DNA from 2 places in the Blautia hydrogenotrophica DSM 10507 genome. Region 2 is predicted to be linked to the other one. Evidence: predicted binding sites of a transcription regulator. Region 2 holds the regulator's gene; the other holds the start of a gene.
The links. Region 2 encodes NrdR, which represses ribonucleotide reductase genes. Its sites were predicted from a motif close to CACAANATNTTGTG; they were not measured.
Positions count from the first base shown of each region.

Region 1: the regulator NrdR is predicted to act here: its motif matches at 6,849-6,862, upstream of BLHYD_RS14665 (ribonucleoside triphosphate reductase).

Region 1 covers NZ_CP136423.1:3,053,734-3,063,099, reverse strand. Annotated here, with positions in the region: gene BLHYD_RS14695 (SEL1-like repeat protein) at 1-566, shown strand, start outside; gene BLHYD_RS14690 (leucine-rich repeat domain-containing protein) at 568-1,827, shown strand; gene BLHYD_RS14685 (nucleotidyltransferase family protein) at 2,127-3,050, shown strand; gene glmM (phosphoglucosamine mutase) at 3,156-4,502, shown strand; gene BLHYD_RS14675 (tetratricopeptide repeat protein) at 4,508-5,548, shown strand; gene hflX (GTPase HflX) at 5,579-6,814, shown strand; gene BLHYD_RS14665 (ribonucleoside triphosphate reductase) at 7,007-9,366, shown strand, end outside.
Region 2 covers NZ_CP136423.1:1,365,222-1,374,587, forward strand. Annotated here, with positions in the region: gene ispG (flavodoxin-dependent (E)-4-hydroxy-3-methylbut-2-enyl-diphosphate synthase) at 1-1,041, shown strand, start outside; gene BLHYD_RS06415 (PolC-type DNA polymerase III) at 1,051-5,445, shown strand; gene BLHYD_RS06420 (fructose-bisphosphatase class III) at 5,500-7,452, shown strand; gene BLHYD_RS06425 (YlmC/YmxH family sporulation protein) at 7,483-7,740, opposite strand; gene nrdR (transcriptional regulator NrdR) at 7,977-8,438, shown strand; gene BLHYD_RS06435 (Na+/H+ antiporter NhaC family protein) at 8,453-9,366, shown strand, end outside.

The DNA of each region.
Region 1 (9,366 bases), 1.7 Mb from region 2:
TTGGAACTTGTTATTTTTTTGGGGATGGGACGGAAGCGAATTTTGAAGAGGCGGCTCAGTGGTATGAAAAGGCAGCTAAACAGGGCAATGCTGTCGGCCAGAACGAGTTGGGTGCCTGCTATAGCAGCGGCTTAGGAGTAGAAGAGGATGCCGCAAAAGCAGTAGAATGGTTCCAGAAAGCAGCGAACCAAGGACATGCGGTAAGCCAGTACAATCTCGGTAAACATTACTACGATGGAGAAGGGGTAGAGAGAGACTATCAGAAGGCGGTCCAGTGGTATGAGAAAGCGGCGAACCAAGGAGACGCTGACGCTCAAAGGGAACTGGGAAACTGTTACTACGATGGGAAAGGTGTAGAACAGGACTATGAGACTGCAGTAGAATGGTACGAGAAGGCGGCAGAACAGGGAGATATGAGTGCACAGGAGAAGTTGATTCAATGCTATAGGAATGGAAAAGGCGTGGAAAAGGACGAGAGAAAAGCTGTGGAGTGGATAAGCAGGCTGAATGACCAGCAGTATAAGAAGACAAAAGAAATGCAGGAGAAATTGGAACAGGAGGAATAAGATGCTGGATTCTGTTTTTGAGGAGTTGGCCTATGGCTGTAAAATGGGAGATCCACAGGCCATGCTGCGGATGTATCAGTGGTTTTGGAGTAGAGTTCCTGATGAGCTGAAAAGATTGGACAGTCAATATGCGGCCCGCTGCAGCGAGGAAAGTGAAAAGGAGCTGGAGGAGCGGTTGGAACAAAACCCGCAGGAGGGTTTTCGGCTGAGGGCCGCTTACACCTGGCTGACTAGGGCAGCGTTTTACGGCAGTCAGGCGGCCATGGATTTGCTGGAAAAGAATCCCCGCTGCATCTGGCAGGGCTTCCTTCCCGTGAAGTCTCTCTTTTTTGGCAGCGGAGAGCACAGCGTCCCCATTACAGGGGACACGCTGAGAGCTCTTGGCCTGAGCGAGATAAAAGCGCAAGGAAGGATCAGACTGCGGGGACAGACGGAGGAAAAGACCTACTATTATGAGACTTATGCCGGCTATGAGGGACCAGACGAGGACGGGTATGGGATGGAGGAAGAATATTATTACCGTATGTATGACGAGTTCTTTCGCTATGCCTATGTCTTTCTGGGATACTCCAGAGAAGAGTTTGAGAGGCTGAGACCTAAGAACTTGGAATACAGACAGGCCCGGGAGACGCTGGCGCGGGAGAGAGAGGAATACTGGAAGCACCAAGCGGCCAGGCAGCACACAGAAGAAGTCCACACAAGGCAGAAAGGAATGCTGATAAAGGATGGGATTTTGTACCGGTGTATCAGAGATGAGAACGAGGTTTGTCGTGTACCCGAAGGCGTGTACAAAATTTGGCCGGGAGCTTTTTTAGGGCTGGCAAAAGCCACGGCTATTCACCTGCCGGACTCAGTCACAGAGATCGGCAAGGGAGCTTTTGAGAGCTGCCGAAATCTTGTCCGCCTGATCTTGCCTAAGGGGTTGGAAGAAATTCCGGAGGGGATGTGCCGGGACTGCTCTGGTCTTAAAAGCCTTTCTCTTCCCGACACGGTGATTAAGATTGATTCTCAGGCTTTTTACGGCTGCACGAGCCTGGAATATATAGGTCTTTCGGAAGGACTCAGATGGATTTCAAAGGAGGCTTTTAAGTTCTGCGAAAATCTCCGAGAGATTGAACTTCCAGACAGTACAGAGATCTTGGAGGAGGAGTCCTTTTTCCGCTGTGAAGCTTTGGAAAAGGTGCGGTTGCCGAAAAGATTCAGAAGCATGAAAAAGGAGGAACTGGGCAAGTACTTCTACGGTTGCCCTGTGACGGACTGAACGATCTGAGGGAACATATGCCAGGCGAAAAAAGACACTTGACACTTTTGTGGTAGGAAGTGTCTTTTTTGTATGACAGAAGAAAGCAGGAAGTGCTATAATAATAGCCGCAGGCGGTACCCGCGGATACCGCCCGTTTATGACACAGGCTGGAAGAGTATTGAAAAAACTTTTAAAATCAAGTACAATGACAGCAGCATAGATCAAGTGGGAGAGGAAACCCTTATAATAGTAAGAAATATCACGGATAATTAGTAGAAGGGAACGAATCCCATGAAAAATGGAGGAGCAAATTGGAGATGAAAAAAACAGCGCTGGTAATTATGGCGGCGGGAATCGGAAGCCGCTACGGCAAAGGTATCAAGCAGTTGGAGAAAGTAGGACCCAGTGGTGAGATTATCATGGACTATTCCATACATGATGCATTGGAGGCCGGATTTAACCGGGTCGTATTCATCATAAGAAAAGATTTAGAAGATGAATTTAAGAGAGTCATTGGGAATAGAATTGAGAAGATTACCGAAGTAAGCTACGCGTTTCAGGAATTGGACGATCTCCCAGAAGGGTTTGAAAAACCAGAGGGACGTACAAAGCCGTGGGGAACCTGCCAGGCAGTTTTGGCCTGTAGGAAGATACTAGATGAACCGTTTGTGGTTATCAATGCGGACGATTACTATGGAAAAGAGGCATTTGTGAAGGTGCACGATTACCTAGTAGAAGAGAAAGAACCTTCCAGTAAAATGCAGATATGTATGGCTGGCTTTATTTTGGAGAACACCCTAAGTGAGAATGGAACGGTAACTAGGGGAATCTGCCGCAGAGATGATCAGGGAAGACTGACAGGGATTACGGAGACCCATGAGATCGCCAAGACTGCTGAAGGGGCAGGGGTGAAAAAGGAAGATGGAACAATCACACCGCTAGACCCCAAGAGTCTGGTATCTATGAATATGTGGGGGTTGACGCCGGAATTTCTGAAGGCTCTAGAGGAAGGCTTTGTGGAGTTCCTGAAAAATGTGAAACCGGGTGATTTGAAAGCGGAGTATCTGCTGCCCACCATGATAGACGGTCTTATGAGAGAAGGACGCGCTCAGGTGGATGTGTTGAAGACCCATGATAGCTGGTTCGGAGTGACCTATCAGGAAGACAAGCAAAAGGTAGTCGAGGCTTTCCGGGAGCTGGTTGACAGAGGCGTATATTCGGAAGATCTGTACCGGAAATAGGGGCAGATGAAAAAGGTGATATCCTGTAGACGTAACAACCACACGTAAAGAGCGTGGGGAGGCTGAGAAACTCAGCCGGACAGCATGAATAAGGAGTTGAATAAGATGGGGAAATATTTTGGAACTGATGGATTTCGCGGGGAAGCAAATGTGGTGCTGAATGTGGAGCATGCATTCAAGGTAGGACGTTTTCTAGGCTGGTATTACGGAAAAGAGCACAAAGCCAGAATCGTCATCGGCAAGGATACCCGCCGGAGCAGCTATATGTTTGAGTATGCCTTGGTGGCAGGGCTCACCGCCTCGGGCGCGGATGTTTTTCTGCTGCACGTGACGACGACGCCGAGCGTTTCCTACGCAGTTCGTACAGAGGACTTTGACTGCGGAATTATGATTTCAGCCAGTCACAATCCGTTTTATGACAATGGAATTAAGATCATCAATGGCAACGGACAGAAAATCGAAGCTGAGATTGAGGAGCAGATTGAGAAATATATCGACGGTGAAATTCAGGAGATTCCGTTGGCTGTGAAGGAAAACATTGGGCGCACGGTGGATTTTTCGTCGGGGAGAAACCGCTACATTGGTTATCTGATCTCTATTCCCTCCCGGGATTTCAAAAATATCAAGGTGGGACTGGACTGTGCCAACGGGAGTTCTTCTGCGATTGCCAAGAGTGTTTTCGACGCGCTGCGGGCGAAAACTTATGTAATCAACAACGAGCCGAACGGCACCAACATCAATACTAACTGCGGCTCTACCCACATCGAAGTTTTGCAGAAGTTTGTCAAGGAAAACGGCTTGGACATCGGCTTTGCGTACGATGGGGACGCGGACCGCTGTATTGCTGTAGACCATGAAGGAAATGTGGTGGACGGTGATCTGATTATGTATATCTGCGGAAAGTACCTGAAAGAGCAGGGCAAACTCAAAGACAATATGGTTGTGACTACGGTCATGTCCAATTTGGGACTCTATAAGGCTTTGGAGCGAGAGGGGATGCAGTATGTAAAGACCGCGGTGGGTGATAAATATGTCAGCGAGAATATGCTGGCCAACGGCTATGGAATCGGAGGGGAACAGTCCGGCCATATTATTTTCAGTCGTTATTCAGCGACAGGAGATGGTATCCTCACCTCTTTGATGCTGATGGAGACTTTGGTGGAGAAGAAATCCACACTTCATGACCTGGCAAAAGAAGTGAAAATCTATCCGCAACTTTTGAAGAATGTGCGGGTGTCGGATAAGAAGACTGCGAGGGAAAATCCGAGAGTCATCGAGGCAGTGGACCAGGTGGCAAAGGAACTAGGAGACGAAGGAAGAATTCTGGTGCGCGAGAGTGGGACAGAGCCGGTCATCCGCGTGATGGTGGAGGCCGCCACCGATGAGCTGTGCGGAAAATACGTAGATCAGGTGATCTCTGTCATTGAGGCTGAAGGCCTGACAGTCTCCTGAGAGCCATGAAAAGGGCTTATGGTTGGCTGCTAGCCGCAGGCTGTGTGTCAGTCCTGATGGCTGGCTGTCAGGAGGAAAAAGCGATATATGACCAAGCCAGAAAGGACTTGGACCAAGGGGCCTATGAGGAGGCTGTTCAAGGTTTTCAGGAGGCCATGGAAAGAGACGTCCATAAGGCGGAGTCCTGCCGGGGAGCAGGCATCGCCAGCTTAAAATTGGGAGACTATGAGGAAGCGGCAGACTATTTTGAACAGGCATTGAGCCAAAAGGGACTGGACAAAGGATTTCGAAAAGATGTTCTGTCTTATCAGGCGACAGCCCAGTACAAGAATGGGCAGTACGAGGATGCCCAAAAAACCAGTGAAAGCCTGTTGGAATTGTCTGAGGACGCTCAGAGTTGCTATCTGGCAGGAAGAGTAGCGCTGGCGGTGGACGATTACGATCTGGCGAAAGAGAATTTTCAGAAAGTCATAGAAGAGGACAGTGGATATCAGCAGGCAGTCCAAATTTATGAGGCGTATTTGGAACGAGGGATGGAGGCTGATGGAACCGTCTATTTAGAACAGGCACTGAAGACTAGTCCATCCGACGCAAAGGGGCGGTGTGAGCAGGGAAAAATCTACTACTATATGGAAGACTTCGACAACGCAGAGAAGAGGCTTTCAGAGGCCGTAGATGGAGGAAACACCGAAGCGATGATATTTTTAGGAGAGGTGTACCTGTCCAAGAATGACTTGGAGAGTGCCAGAGCGAGTTATGAAGACTACATTCAGGAAGAGGAAGACGCGGCGCAGGGCTATAATGGTCTGGCACTGTGCGATCTGGCCGAGGGAGACTATGAGTCGGCATTGAACAATATTCAAAATGGAATTCAGCAGGCGGACACTGAGGAAATGCAGGATTTACTGTTCAATGAGATTGTAGTCTATGAGAAAAGTCTGGATTTTGAGACGGCGAAGGAAAAGGCTGCTGAGTATTTAAAAATGTTTCCAGACGATGAAGCTGCCCAGAAGGAGAGTGAATTTTTAAACAGCCGTATATCCTGAACGGGCAAGCGGTGAAAAGGAGCAAAAATTTTGTACGATTTGGAAGAATTGGAAGAACGGGTCGTCCTAATCGGCGTTCAGGAGAACGACGGGGAGGAGGTGGAGTCTTCTCTAGAAGAGTTGGGCGAGCTAGCGCGTACAGCCGGAGCTCTTGTCGCAGGCATAGTGGTGCAGAGGCGGGAGAAGATTCACCCGGGCACCTATATTGGAAAAGGAAAAATAGAGGAAGTGAGGATGCTGGTTTTGGCACAGGATGCAACCGGAGTCATCTGTGACGACGAGCTGTCCCCGGCCCAGTTTCACAATTTGCAGCGGGAGCTGGACTGTAAAGTGATGGACCGGACCTTACTGATTCTAGATATCTTCGCCAGCCATGCGGTGACGCGGGAGGGCAAGATACAGGTGGAGTTGGCGCAGCTTCGGTACCGAGCGGCGCGCCTGGCGGGACTTGGGAGTTCTCTTTCAAGGCTCGGAGGTGGAATCGGAACTCGTGGGCCAGGAGAGAAAAAGCTGGAGATGGACCGCCGGCTGATTCGGACTAGAATCAGTCAGCTGAAAAAAGAGCTGGAGGAAGTGGTACGTCACCGGGAACTGGTGCGAGACCAGAGGCAAAGGATGAACCAGAAGATCGCGGCTTTGGTCGGTTACAGCAGTGCAGGTAAGTCCTCCACGATGAATTATCTGACAGGGGCATCCATTTTGGAGGATGAGATGTTGTTTTCTACGCTGGACACCACGACGAGAGTCTTACAGCTATCAGGAAAGCAGGAAATTTTGCTGACGGACACTGTGGGATTTATCAGGAAACTTCCTCATCAGTTGATCGAGGCATTTAAAAGTACTCTGGAGGAAGTGTGCTATGCAGACATTATTATTCACGTGGTGGATGCTTCAAATCCTCAGAGAGAGACACAGATGCATGTGGTCTATGAGACCCTGCGTCAGCTCAAGGTATCCGACAAGCCTGTGATTACTCTGTTCAACAAGCAAGACAAGCTGGAAGAAAAACAGAAATTCCGGGACTTTCGTGCAGAGTATTCTATTTTATCCTCTACGAAGACTGGGGAAGGAATGGAAGAACTGAAAGCTGCATTGGAGGAAATTTTGAGAAGTGGACAGATTTATATCGAGCGTCTGTATCCTTATCAAAAGGCTGGAATTCTTCAGTTGATTCGAAAAAAAGGAGAGATTTTGGAGGAAGAATACTTAGCGGAAGGAATTGCCGTAAAAGCTTATGTTTCCAGGGAAATATATGAGAAAGTATAGAGACACCATATCTTGTTTCTGGTAAATTATGGAACACAAGATATGGTGCTTTCTATTGACTATCCATAGGGGTTCTGGTACAATAGTCCTACGTTGCAAAAATATGGAGAATCATTTGATCTTATTAAACAGCAAAGCGGACTGTATTTATCCGCTTTGACACATACACGAGTCTAGAATGGAGGTAATCATATGTTTCAGGTTGTGAAAAGAGACGGCGAGATCGCGGAATTTGACTTACAAAAGATTTCCAACGCGATTTGCAAGGCATTTGAGGCGAAAGAAAAGCATTACAGTGAGGACATGATGAGCCTGCTGGCACTGCGGGTCACAGCGGATTTTCAGGATAAGATAGCGGACGAGCAGATCTCTGTAGAGGATATCCAGGACAGTGTGGAGAATGTGCTGATTCAGGCGGGATATTCTGATGTGGCGAAAGCTTATATTTTATATCGCAAGCAGAGAGAAAAAGTTAGAAACATGAAATCCACCATTTTGGATTACAAAGAGATTGTCAATAGCTATGTGAAAGTGGAGGACTGGCGTGTCAAGGAAAACTCGACGGTGACCTACTCGGTGGGGGGACTGATTCTGAGCAATTCCGGGGCTGTCACAGCAAACTATTGGTTGTCAGAAATCTATGACAATGAGATTGCGGAAGCTCATAGAAATGCGGATATCCACCTGCACGATTTGTCGATGCTGACAGGGTACTGTGCTGGCTGGTCCTTAAAACAGTTGATTATGGAGGGACTAGGAGGCATTAAGGGAAAGATCACCTCTTCCCCTGCAAAGCATCTGAGCGTGTTGTGTAACCAGATGGTGAATTTCTTGGGAATTATGCAGAACGAGTGGGCAGGAGCCCAGGCATTTTCTTCCTTTGATACTTATCTGGCTCCTTTCGTGAAGACCGATCATTTGACTTATCCAGAGGTGAAAAAGTGTATTGAATCTTTCATCTATGGGGTGAATACACCGAGCAGGTGGGGAACGCAGGCGCCTTTTTCCAACATTACTCTGGATTGGACAGTGCCGGATGATCTGGCAGAACTGCCGGCTTTGGTGGGCGGCAAAGAGATGGACTTTAAATATAAAGACTGCAAAAAAGAGATGGATATGATTAACAAGGCGTTTATTGAGACAATGATTGAGGGAGACGCCAACGGAAGAGGATTTCAGTATCCGATACCGACTTACTCCATCACCTCTGAGTTTGACTGGTCAGACACAGAGAACAACCGCCTGTTATTTGAGATGACTGCGAAATATGGGACTCCGTATTTTTCCAATTATATCAACAGCGACATGAAGCCGAGTGATATCCGGAGTATGTGCTGTCGTCTACGTCTGGATTTGCGAGAACTGCGTAAGAAGACCGGAGGCTTCTTCGGCTCCGGGGAGAGCACAGGCTCTGTAGGTGTGGTGACGATCAACATGCCGAGAATTGCGTATTTGAGCAGGACACCGGAGGAGTTTTACCGCCGTCTAGACCATCTGATGGATATCTCAGCCAGGTCTTTGCATATTAAGAGAGAAGTTGTGAGCAAGCTTTTAGATGAGGGATTGTACCCCTACACGAAACGGTATCTGGGTTCCTTCGACAATCATTTCTCCACGATTGGGTTGATCGGAATGAACGAGGTGGGACTGAATGCCTGCTGGCTGGGACATGATCTGACGGATGAAAAGACTCAAAAGTTTACCAAAGAAGTGCTCATTCACATGAGAGATAAGCTCTCTGATTACCAGGAACAGTATCAGGGAGAGCTGTTTAATCTAGAGGCGACGCCGGCGGAATCTACGACTTACCGTTTGGCGAAGCACGACAAGAAGCGCTGGCCGGATATCAAAACAGCTGGAAAAGAAGGAGATACCCCTTACTATACCAACAGCTCCCATCTTCCTGTCGATTTCTCAGAGGACATTTTTGATGCGTTGGATATCCAGGATGAGTTTCAGACTTTATATACCTCGGGGACTGTCTTCCATGCATTTTTAGGGGAGAAGCTTCCAGATTGGAAAGCTGCCGCTTCTCTGGTGAAAAAGATTGCGGAGAACTATCGTCTTCCCTACTATACGATGTCCCCAACGTATTCTGTGTGTCAGGAACATGGCTATCTGTCGGGAGAACACTTTACTTGTCCGAAATGCGGAAAACCGGCGGAAGTCTACAGTCGAATTACTGGTTACTACCGGCCGGTACAGAACTGGAATGATGGAAAGACCCAGGAGTACAAAAACCGAAAGCTCTATGATGTAGAGAATTCCAGGATGAAAAAAGTGCACACTGCGGTGATGAAGATCAACCAGGATGAGATTCAGCTGGAATCAGTACAGACCACCAAGTTCCTGTTTACCACTAGCACTTGTCCGAACTGTAAGGCTGCAAAGGAGATACTACGGGAGGAAGAGGTGGAAGTACAGGTTATTGATGCGGAGGAGCATCCGGAGCTGGCAAAGAAATACGGAATCCGCCAAGCACCCACCTTGGTCGTGATGGACGAAGGAGGAGATATCCACCGTTATGTGAATGCCTCCAATATTCAAAAATA
Region 2 (9,366 bases):
ACCAGAGTGATCGCCATTGGCGACCGGGTGATCGGCGGGGGAAATCCTGTGCTGATTCAATCTATGACAAACACAAAGACGGAGGATGTGAAGGCGACGGTGGAACAGATTTTATCGCTGGAACAGGCGGGCTGTGAGATCATCCGCTGTGCGGTTCCGAGCCATGAGGCTGCCCGGGCTTTGTCAGAGATTAAACGGCAGATTCATATTCCTCTTGTGGCGGACATTCACTTTGATTATAGACTGGCTATTGAGGCCATGGAAAACGGAGCGGATAAGATTCGAATCAATCCGGGAAATATCGGCAGCCGTGAGAGAATTCAGGCTGTGGTAGACGTGGCGAAGGAACGGAAAGTTCCAATTCGAGTCGGTGTAAACAGTGGTTCTCTGGAAAAAGAACTGGTGGAGAAGTATCACGGAGTGACCGCGAAAGGCTTGGTGGAGAGTGCACTTGATAAGGTCAGAACGATTGAGGAGATGGGATACGATCAGCTGGTGATCAGCATTAAATCCTCAGATGTGTTGATGTGCGCGAAAGCTCATGAGCTGATTGCCAGGGAGACAGATTATCCGCTGCATGTGGGAATCACGGAGGCGGGAACGCTGTATTCCGGCACGATTAAATCGGCTGTGGGGCTGGGAATTATTTTGAATCAGGGGATCGGAGACACCATAAGGGTATCACTGACCGGAGCTCCTCTAGAGGAAGTGAAGGCGGCGAAGAGAATCTTAAAAACCCTGGGGCTTCGTAACGGAGGCATTGAGGTAGTCTCTTGTCCTACCTGCGGACGGACCCAGATCGATTTGATTGGTTTGGCAAATCAGGTGGAGAACATGGTACAGGACATTCCTCTGGACTTAAAGGTGGCTGTTATGGGCTGTGTGGTAAATGGGCCAGGAGAGGCCAAAGAGGCTGATATCGGAATTGCCGGAGGCAAAGGCAATGGACTTTTGATTAAGAAGGGTGAGATTGTGAAGAAAGTTCCCGAAACAGACCTTTTAGACTGTCTTAGAGAGGAACTGCTGAACTGGCAGCAGTAGGAGGGCAGGATGGAAAAAGATTTCTTTGAGGTGTTCCCTCGTTTGAAAGTGGGAGAGGAATTAAAGGAATGGCTGGAAATGGTCCGCGTCACAAAGGTGGCCTGCAATCCAGATAAGACTTGCCTGAGAGTATATATTCGAAGTGAGCGATGGATTCACAAAAAACATATCCTGGCGTTGGAGAAAGAAATCCTACGCCAGTGTTTTCCGGGAATTTCGATCGAGGTGAAGGTCATTGAGAAGTTTCGGCTGTCTGAACAATACACCCCTGAAAATTTTTGGGGTATCTATCACTCTAGTATGGCCTTGGAGCTGAAAAATTACAATATGCTGGAGTATAATCTGTTTCAGCAGGCGAAGATAGAGTTTAAAGGCAGTCATGATCTGGTGTTGACACTTCCGGATTCATTAATTTCCCATGAGAAAGGGGAAATTCTGGTGGAGTATCTGGAAAAAGTCTTCTGCGAGCGCTGTGGAATGGACTTAAAAGTGGAGTCTGTCTATGTGAAGGTGGAGGAGAGTAAATATCGTAAGAATTCAGCGCTTCAGATTCAGCAGGAAGTCAGCCAAATGGTGCGAAAAGTCCAGGAGAATCAAGGAGTACAGCAGGCGAAGCAAGAAGAGGAGGAGAAAAAAGGCAGAAAAGATAGTTTTTCTGATTTTGGAAAGAACCGCAGGAGAGAGCGGCCTGCCGATTTGGTCTACGGCAGGGACTTTGACGAGGAAAGCATTCCGTTGGAGAATGTGACCGGGGAGATGGGCGAGGTAGTCATCCGTGGGCAGGTGATGGAGATAGATGAGCGGGAAATTCGCGGCGAGAAGACGATATTTATTTTTGCTGTCACAGACTTTACGGACAGTATCACGGTCAAATTGTTTATGAGAAATGAGTTAGTGCCCGAGATGAGAGAGAGCATAAAAAAGGGAGCCTTTTTGAAATTAAAAGGAATTACGGCCATTGATCGTTTTGACCGGGAGCTGACGATTGCCTCATTGACTGGCATTAAGAAAATTCCGGATTTTCGCTCGGCACGCCAGGACAACAGCCCAGTAAAACGCATAGAGCTTCATTGTCACACAAAGATGAGTGATATGGACGGAGTGACCGACGCAAAAGAATTGGTAAAGCGTGCCTATGAGTGGGGACACAAGGGAATCGCGATTACAGATCACGGTGTGGTGCAGGCATTCCCAGAGGCGTTTCATGAAACCTGGAATATTCCCAAGGATGCAGATTTTAAGGTGCTGTATGGGATGGAGGCCTATCTAGTGGATGACATGAAAGGGATGGTGGTGAACGGCAAAGGCCAGAGCCTTCAAGGGTCTTTCGTGGTCTTTGACTTGGAGACTACTGGTTTTTCACCCATGAGCTGCCAGATTATTGAGATTGGGGCGGTCCGAGTGGAAGATGGAAAAATTGTGGAGCGCTTTTCGACTTTTGTAAATCCGAAGGTCCCAATCCCATTTCGAATTGAGCAGCTGACCAGTATCAATGACAGTATGGTCATGGACGCGCCGGTGATTGAGGAGGTGCTGCCGAAATTTCTGGAATTTTGTTCCGGGGCTGTGATGGTGGCGCACAATGCAGATTTTGATATGAGTTTTGTGGAATTTAATTGTGACAGGCTGGGAATTCCCCATGATTTTACCTACATAGATACTGTGGGCATGGCCAGGTTTTTGTTGCCTTCTCTGAATCGGTTTAAGTTGGATACCGTGGCAAAGGCGCTGGAGATTCCGCTGGGACATCACCATCGGGCGGTGGATGACGCTGCCTGTACTGCGGATATTTTTGTGAAGTTCGTGAAGATGCTGGCAGACCGTGAGATTGAGAATGTGGATGTACTTAACTGTCAGGGCTCTGTGTCTGAGAACACGGTGAAGAAGCTGCCTACTTATCATGCGATTATCCTTGCTTCTAGCGAGGCGGGACGGATTAATCTGTATAAGCTGGTATCACTGTCACATTTGAAGTACTACAACCGCAGGCCGAGAGTGCCTAAAAGTGTGTTTGAACAGCATCGAGAGGGTCTTATTATTGGTAGTGCCTGTGAAGCTGGAGAGTTGTACCAGGCACTGTTAAGGGATGCGTCTCCCCAGGAGATTGCGAGGCTGGTGAACTTTTATGACTACCTGGAGATTCAGCCATTGGGGAACAATAAATTCATGATTGCTGATGAAAAGAACGACAAGGTTCATTCCATGGAAGATCTCAAAGAGATGAATCGGAAGATCGTGAAACTGGGAGAACAGTTCCAGAAACCAGTGGTGGCTACCTGCGATGTGCATTTTATGGACCCTAAAGATGAGGTGTACCGCAGAATTATCATGAGTGGCAAAGGATTTGGGGATGCGGATGATCAGGCGCCACTCTACCTTCGAACTACGGAGGAGATGTTGGAAGAATTTTCTTATCTGGGCAGCGAGAAGGCAGAAGAAGTGGTGATTACCAACACTTTGAAGATTGCAGATATGTGTGACAAAGTGTCTCCGATTCATCCGGATAAGTGTCCTCCAGTAATTGAAAATTCCGATCAGGATTTAAGAGATATTTGTTACAATAAGGCACATGAAATTTATGGAGAACCGCTGCCGCCAATTGTGGAAGAGCGCTTAAAAAAAGAGTTGACCTCTATTATTTCCAACGGTTATGCGGTCATGTATATCATTGCTCAGAAGCTGGTGTGGAAGTCCAATGACGACGGGTATCTGGTGGGTTCGCGAGGGTCTGTGGGCTCTTCTCTGGCAGCTACCATGTCGGGAATCACGGAGGTAAATCCTTTGCCGCCTCATTACGTCTGCCCTAAATGTAAGTACAGTGATTTCGACTCGGAGGATGTGAAAAAGTTCGTGGGTAAGGTAGGCTGTGATATGCCGGATAAAGTCTGCCCCAAATGTGGGACTAAGCTGAACAAAAATGGTTTTGATATTCCCTTTGAGACTTTTCTGGGATTTAAAGGGGACAAAGAGCCGGATATCGACTTGAATTTCTCCGGAGAGTACCAGGCGGTAGCTCACCGGTATACAGAGGTGATCTTTGGGGAGGGACACACTTTTAAGGCAGGAACGATCGGAACCCTGGCGGAGAAGACAGCTTTTGGCTATGTAAAAAACTATTTTGAGGAACATGGACAACCTAAACGATACTGCGAGATTAACCGATTGGTAAAGGGATGTACTGGGATTCGTAGAACCACTGGTCAGCATCCAGGTGGTATCATTGTGCTTCCTCATGGAGAAGAGATTGAAAAGTTTACACCGGTGCAGCACCCGGCAAACGATGTGAACTCTGACATTATCACAACACATTTTGATTACCACTCTATTGATGGAAATCTGCTGAAGTTGGATATTCTAGGACACGACGATCCGACGATGATTCGTATGCTAGAGGATTTGACTGGCACCGATGCAAAGGAGGTCCCTTTGGACAATCCAGAGGTAATGTCTTTGTTTGCCAGTACGAAAGCGCTGGGGATTGAGCCCAAGGATATTGGAGGGTGCCCTCTGGGCTGTCTGGGAATTCCGGAATTTGGCACAGACTTTGTTATTGGAATGCTTCAGGATACGAAGCCCACCTGTTTTTCTGACCTGGTCAGAATTTCTGGGTTGTCTCATGGGACCAATGTATGGCTGGGGAATGCCCAGGAGCTCATACGCCAGGGAAAAGCGACGATTTCCACGGCGATCTGTACCCGTGATGATATTATGGGCTATCTGATTAACCAGGGAGTGGAGAGCAGCCAGGCTTTCACGATTATGGAAAGTGTGCGTAAGGGAAAGGGGCTGAAGCCGGAATGGGAGGAGACCATGAAGGCAAATCATGTACCGGACTGGTATATCTGGTCCTGCAAACAGATCTCCTACATGTTTCCTAAGGCCCACGCGGCAGCCTACGTCATGATGGCCTATCGAATTGCCTGGTATAAGATATTTTATCCGCTGGCATACTACGCGGCTTTTTTCAGTATCCGTGCGACGAACTTTTCTTATGAGGTGATGTGTATGGGAAAAGAGAAGCTGGAATATTATATGGATGAAATACATAAGAAGGGAGATGCGGCCACGAAGAAGGAGCAGGATATGGTCAAGGACATGAAGATTGTCCAGGAGATGTACGCCAGGGGGTTCGAGTTTATGCCTTTGGATTTGTATAAGGCAAAGGCTCATCGCTTTCAGATTATTGATGGAAAACTGATGCCTTCTTTGGACGCCATTGAAGGTTTGGGGGATAAAGCCGCGGATGCGGTAGTGGCGGCGGCCAATGAGGGAACGTTTTTGTCTAAAGATGATTTCAGAATTCGTACGAAAGTCAGCAAAACGGTGATTGATTTGATGGATGATATGCACTTGTTTGGAGATATTCCAAATTCTAATCAGATGTCGCTGATGGATTTTATATAGAGTGATGCAAGCAAAAACAGTTATATAAAAAAGGTTTTTATGGAGGAGAAAGGTATGAGCAAAGAAGAACTGCGCTATCTGAAGTGTCTGGCAGAACTGTATCCCACGATCGGAAAAGCTTCCACGGAGATTATAAATCTTCAGTCTATCGTGAATTTGCCAAAAGGAACGGAACATTTTCTGACAGATATTCATGGGGAGTATGAGGCATTTTCCCATGTGTTGAGAAATGGTTCCGGGGCTGTGAGGAAAAAAATCGACGATGTTTTTGGGCACACGCTGAGCACGGCAGATAAGCGTTCCTTGGCGACTTTGATCTATTATCCCAGGGAAAAGATGGAACTGGTGAAAAAAGCGGAAGAAGATATGGAGAATTGGTATAAGATCACGCTCTATCGGCTCATAGAGGTGTGCAAGATTACAGGCTCCAAGTATACCCGCTCAAAGGTGAGAAAAGCACTGCCGCCGGACTATGCCTATGTCATTGAAGAGCTGATTACGGAAAAGTCAGAAGTGCTGGACAAAGAAGCCTATTACAATGCCATTGTCAATACGATCATCGACATTGGCAGGGCAGAGGATTTTATCATTGCCTTGGCAGAACTGATACAGCGACTGGTCGTGGACCATCTTCACATTCTGGGGGATATCTATGACCGGGGGCCAGGACCTCACTTTATTATGGACCGGCTGTGTGATTACCATTCTCTAGATATTCAGTGGGGAAACCACGACATTGTCTGGATGGGAGCTGCCGCCGGTCAAAAAGCGTGTATCGCCACAATTGTGCGAATCAGTGTGCGCTATGGAAACCTGGATATTTTGGAAGACGGATACGGGATTAATATGTTCCCTTTAGGCAGATTGGCAATGAATGTGTATCGGGATGACCCCTGTGAGTGTTTTAAGCTGAAAGGGGATAAAAATACCACGGAGACTGAGGCAGCTTTGGGGATGAAAATGCACAAGGCGATCTCAGTGATACAGTTTAAGCTGGAGGGACAACTGATCGAGAAATATCCGGGCTTTGGAATGGAAGACCGAAGACTTCTGCACAGAATTGACTATGAAAAAGGTACGATCAAGATTTATGGAAAAGAATATAAGCTGAAGGACAATTTATTTCCGACAATAGATCCTAAAGATCCTTACAAACTGACCCCAGAAGAGGCGGATGTGATGGAGAGACTGAGCTCAGCGTTCATCAACTGTGAGAAACTGCAAAGACACATGAAGCTTTTGCTCAGTCAAGGGAATCTCTACAAAGTGTACAATGGAAACCTGTTATACCATGGCTGTGTGCCTTTGAATGAAGATGGAAGCTTTAAACAGGTTAGGGTCTTTGATAAGAGTTATCATGGAAAAGCACTGTACGATGCTCTGGAAGTCTATGTGAGAAAGGCATTTTTTGCTTTAGACCCAGTGGAACAGGAGAAAGGAAAGGATATCTGTTGGTATATCTGGACTGGGCCAAATTCCCCATTGTTTGGAAAAGATCGGATGACTACTTTTGAGAGATATTTCATCGCGGACAAGCAGACGCATGTAGAAAAGAAAAATCCATATTATTCCTTGTTAGAAGATGAGAAGGTGGTGGACCAGATTTTTAAGGAATTTGGTTTGGAGACTTCCGGTGCTCATATTGTCAATGGACATGTCCCAGTACATCAGCAGGATGGGGAGAGCCCAGTAAAATGTAATGGAAAAGTTCTGGTGATCGACGGAGGGTTTTCTAGGGCTTATCAGAAAGAAACTGGAATTGCTGGGTATACCTTGATTTACAATTCTTACGGTCTGTTGTTGTCTGCTCATGAACCTTTTAAGTCGGCTGAGGCAGCGGTGAGGGAAGAGACGGATATCGTTTCCCGTCAGGTGGCGGTCCGCAGAAGTCAGCGCAGGCGGCTTGTGGGAGACACTGACAACGGAGCTGCGCTGAAAGAGCGGATTCGGGAGCTGAAGATGCTTCTTCAGGCGTACCGGGATGGCTTGATTATCGAGAAAAAATAAACTAGTACAGCGAATTATAAATTCGCTGTACTAAAAATCTTTATTCAGGCAGCGATCTTCCTTGATTTCTACCAGAATGATATCTTCGCCGATTTGGCGGATGCATTCCCAGGGAATGATATATTCGCTGTCTCTGCCGAAAAAACCGCAGATTCGGGCTGGACCGGGGACGATCAGCGCCAGCATACGCCCGGTGCAGATATCAAAGTCTATATCCACGGGACAGCCCAGGCTTTTGCAGGTGCAGATATTGATGATTTCTTTTTGACGCAGTTCGAACAAACGCATAGACTGATCCATCCTTTTTTATAAACCTATGGGGGTGGAAGACAGTTTATGCGTTTCAGTTAGAAAACGCCTTGTGAGACATTGGAGGACTGAACTGTAACGAATAGTTATCAGATAATAAACTGATTTTGGAAATTTTCTTGACGGAAATTGGAATTTTCAGTATACTTACAAGAAATGCAGCGATTTCCATGATAGCTGTCTGAGACTGATTCGGAATATGAGGGGAGAAATATATGAGATGTCCGTATTGTAATCAGGATAACACCAGAGTTGTGGACTCCAGGCCAGTGGAGGAAAATAATTCTATCCGTAGAAGGCGCATGTGTGATGCATGTGGAAAAAGGTTCACCACTTATGAAAAGGTGGAGACAATTCCGTTGATTGTAATCAAGAAAGACCAGAACCGGGAGCAGTATGAGCGGTCTAAAATTGAAGCAGGTATTTTGAGGGCTTGTTATAAACGTCCGGTTCCGGTGGAGAAAATTAATTCTGCCATTGATGCAATCGAGGGGAAGATTTTTAATACAGAAGAAAGAGAGATTTCCAGTACAAGAATTGGCGAGATTGTGATGGAAGAACTGAAGAATTTGGACGCAGTGGCCTATGTGCGCTTTGCGTCTGTCTATCGGGAATTCAAAGATGTCAATACTTTTATGGAAGAACTGAGTAAGCTTTTGGAGGGAAAACAAGAATAGAGAGGGGAAGATACATGGAAGGAAAAGTAAAAGCAAACGGCAGGGCACTACTGCCGATTATCGTATTTTTGGTGATTTTTTTGGGCTCTGGATTTGTCAGCGGTGATTTTAACAGTATGCCGGCAATTGTTGGGTTTCTAATCGCTCTGCTTGTGGCTTTTATCCAGGACAGAAAGCATGATTTTCATGAAAAAATACATATTGTGGCCCAGGGTGTGGGCGATGACAATATCATCACGATGTGCCTGATTTTTTTAGTGGCGGGAGGTTTCTCCGGGGCAGTCACAGCGGCCGGGGGCGTTGAGAGCACCGTAAACCTGGGACTGTCGATTCTGCCGTCTTCGGTAGCAGTGGCAGGTTTATTCGTGATTGGATGTTTTATCTCAATATCCATGGGAACGTCCATGGGAACGATTGCAGCTCTGGCTCCAATTGCAGTGGGAATCAGTGAGAAGACTGGCTTTGGAATGCCAATCTGCATTGGTGCGGTGGTCTGCGGCGCTATGTTTGGAGATAACCTGTCCATGATCTCAGACACCACGATCGCGGCGGTAAAGACACAGGGTTGCGAGATGAAGGACAAATTTAAGGAGAACTTCTTCATTGTGCTTCCGGCGGCGGTTATCACGATCATCTTGTTTGTGATTTTGACAAGAAATGGAAGTTTTCAGCTTAGCGGAGATCTCTCCTACAATATCTGGAGAGTTCTGCCATATTTGGTGGTGTTAGTAGGAGCTTTGATCGGTTTCAACGTGTTTTTGGTTCTTCTGGCCGGTATTATCCTGTCTTTGGTTGTGGGAATCGCCACGGGTAGTATTCTGCCAGCGGACATGTTCCGTGTGATCGCCCAGGGTGCAGATGGCAGCGGCGGCATTATGGGAATGTATGACATCACAGTAATTTCGATGGTAGTGGCCTGTATTGTGTC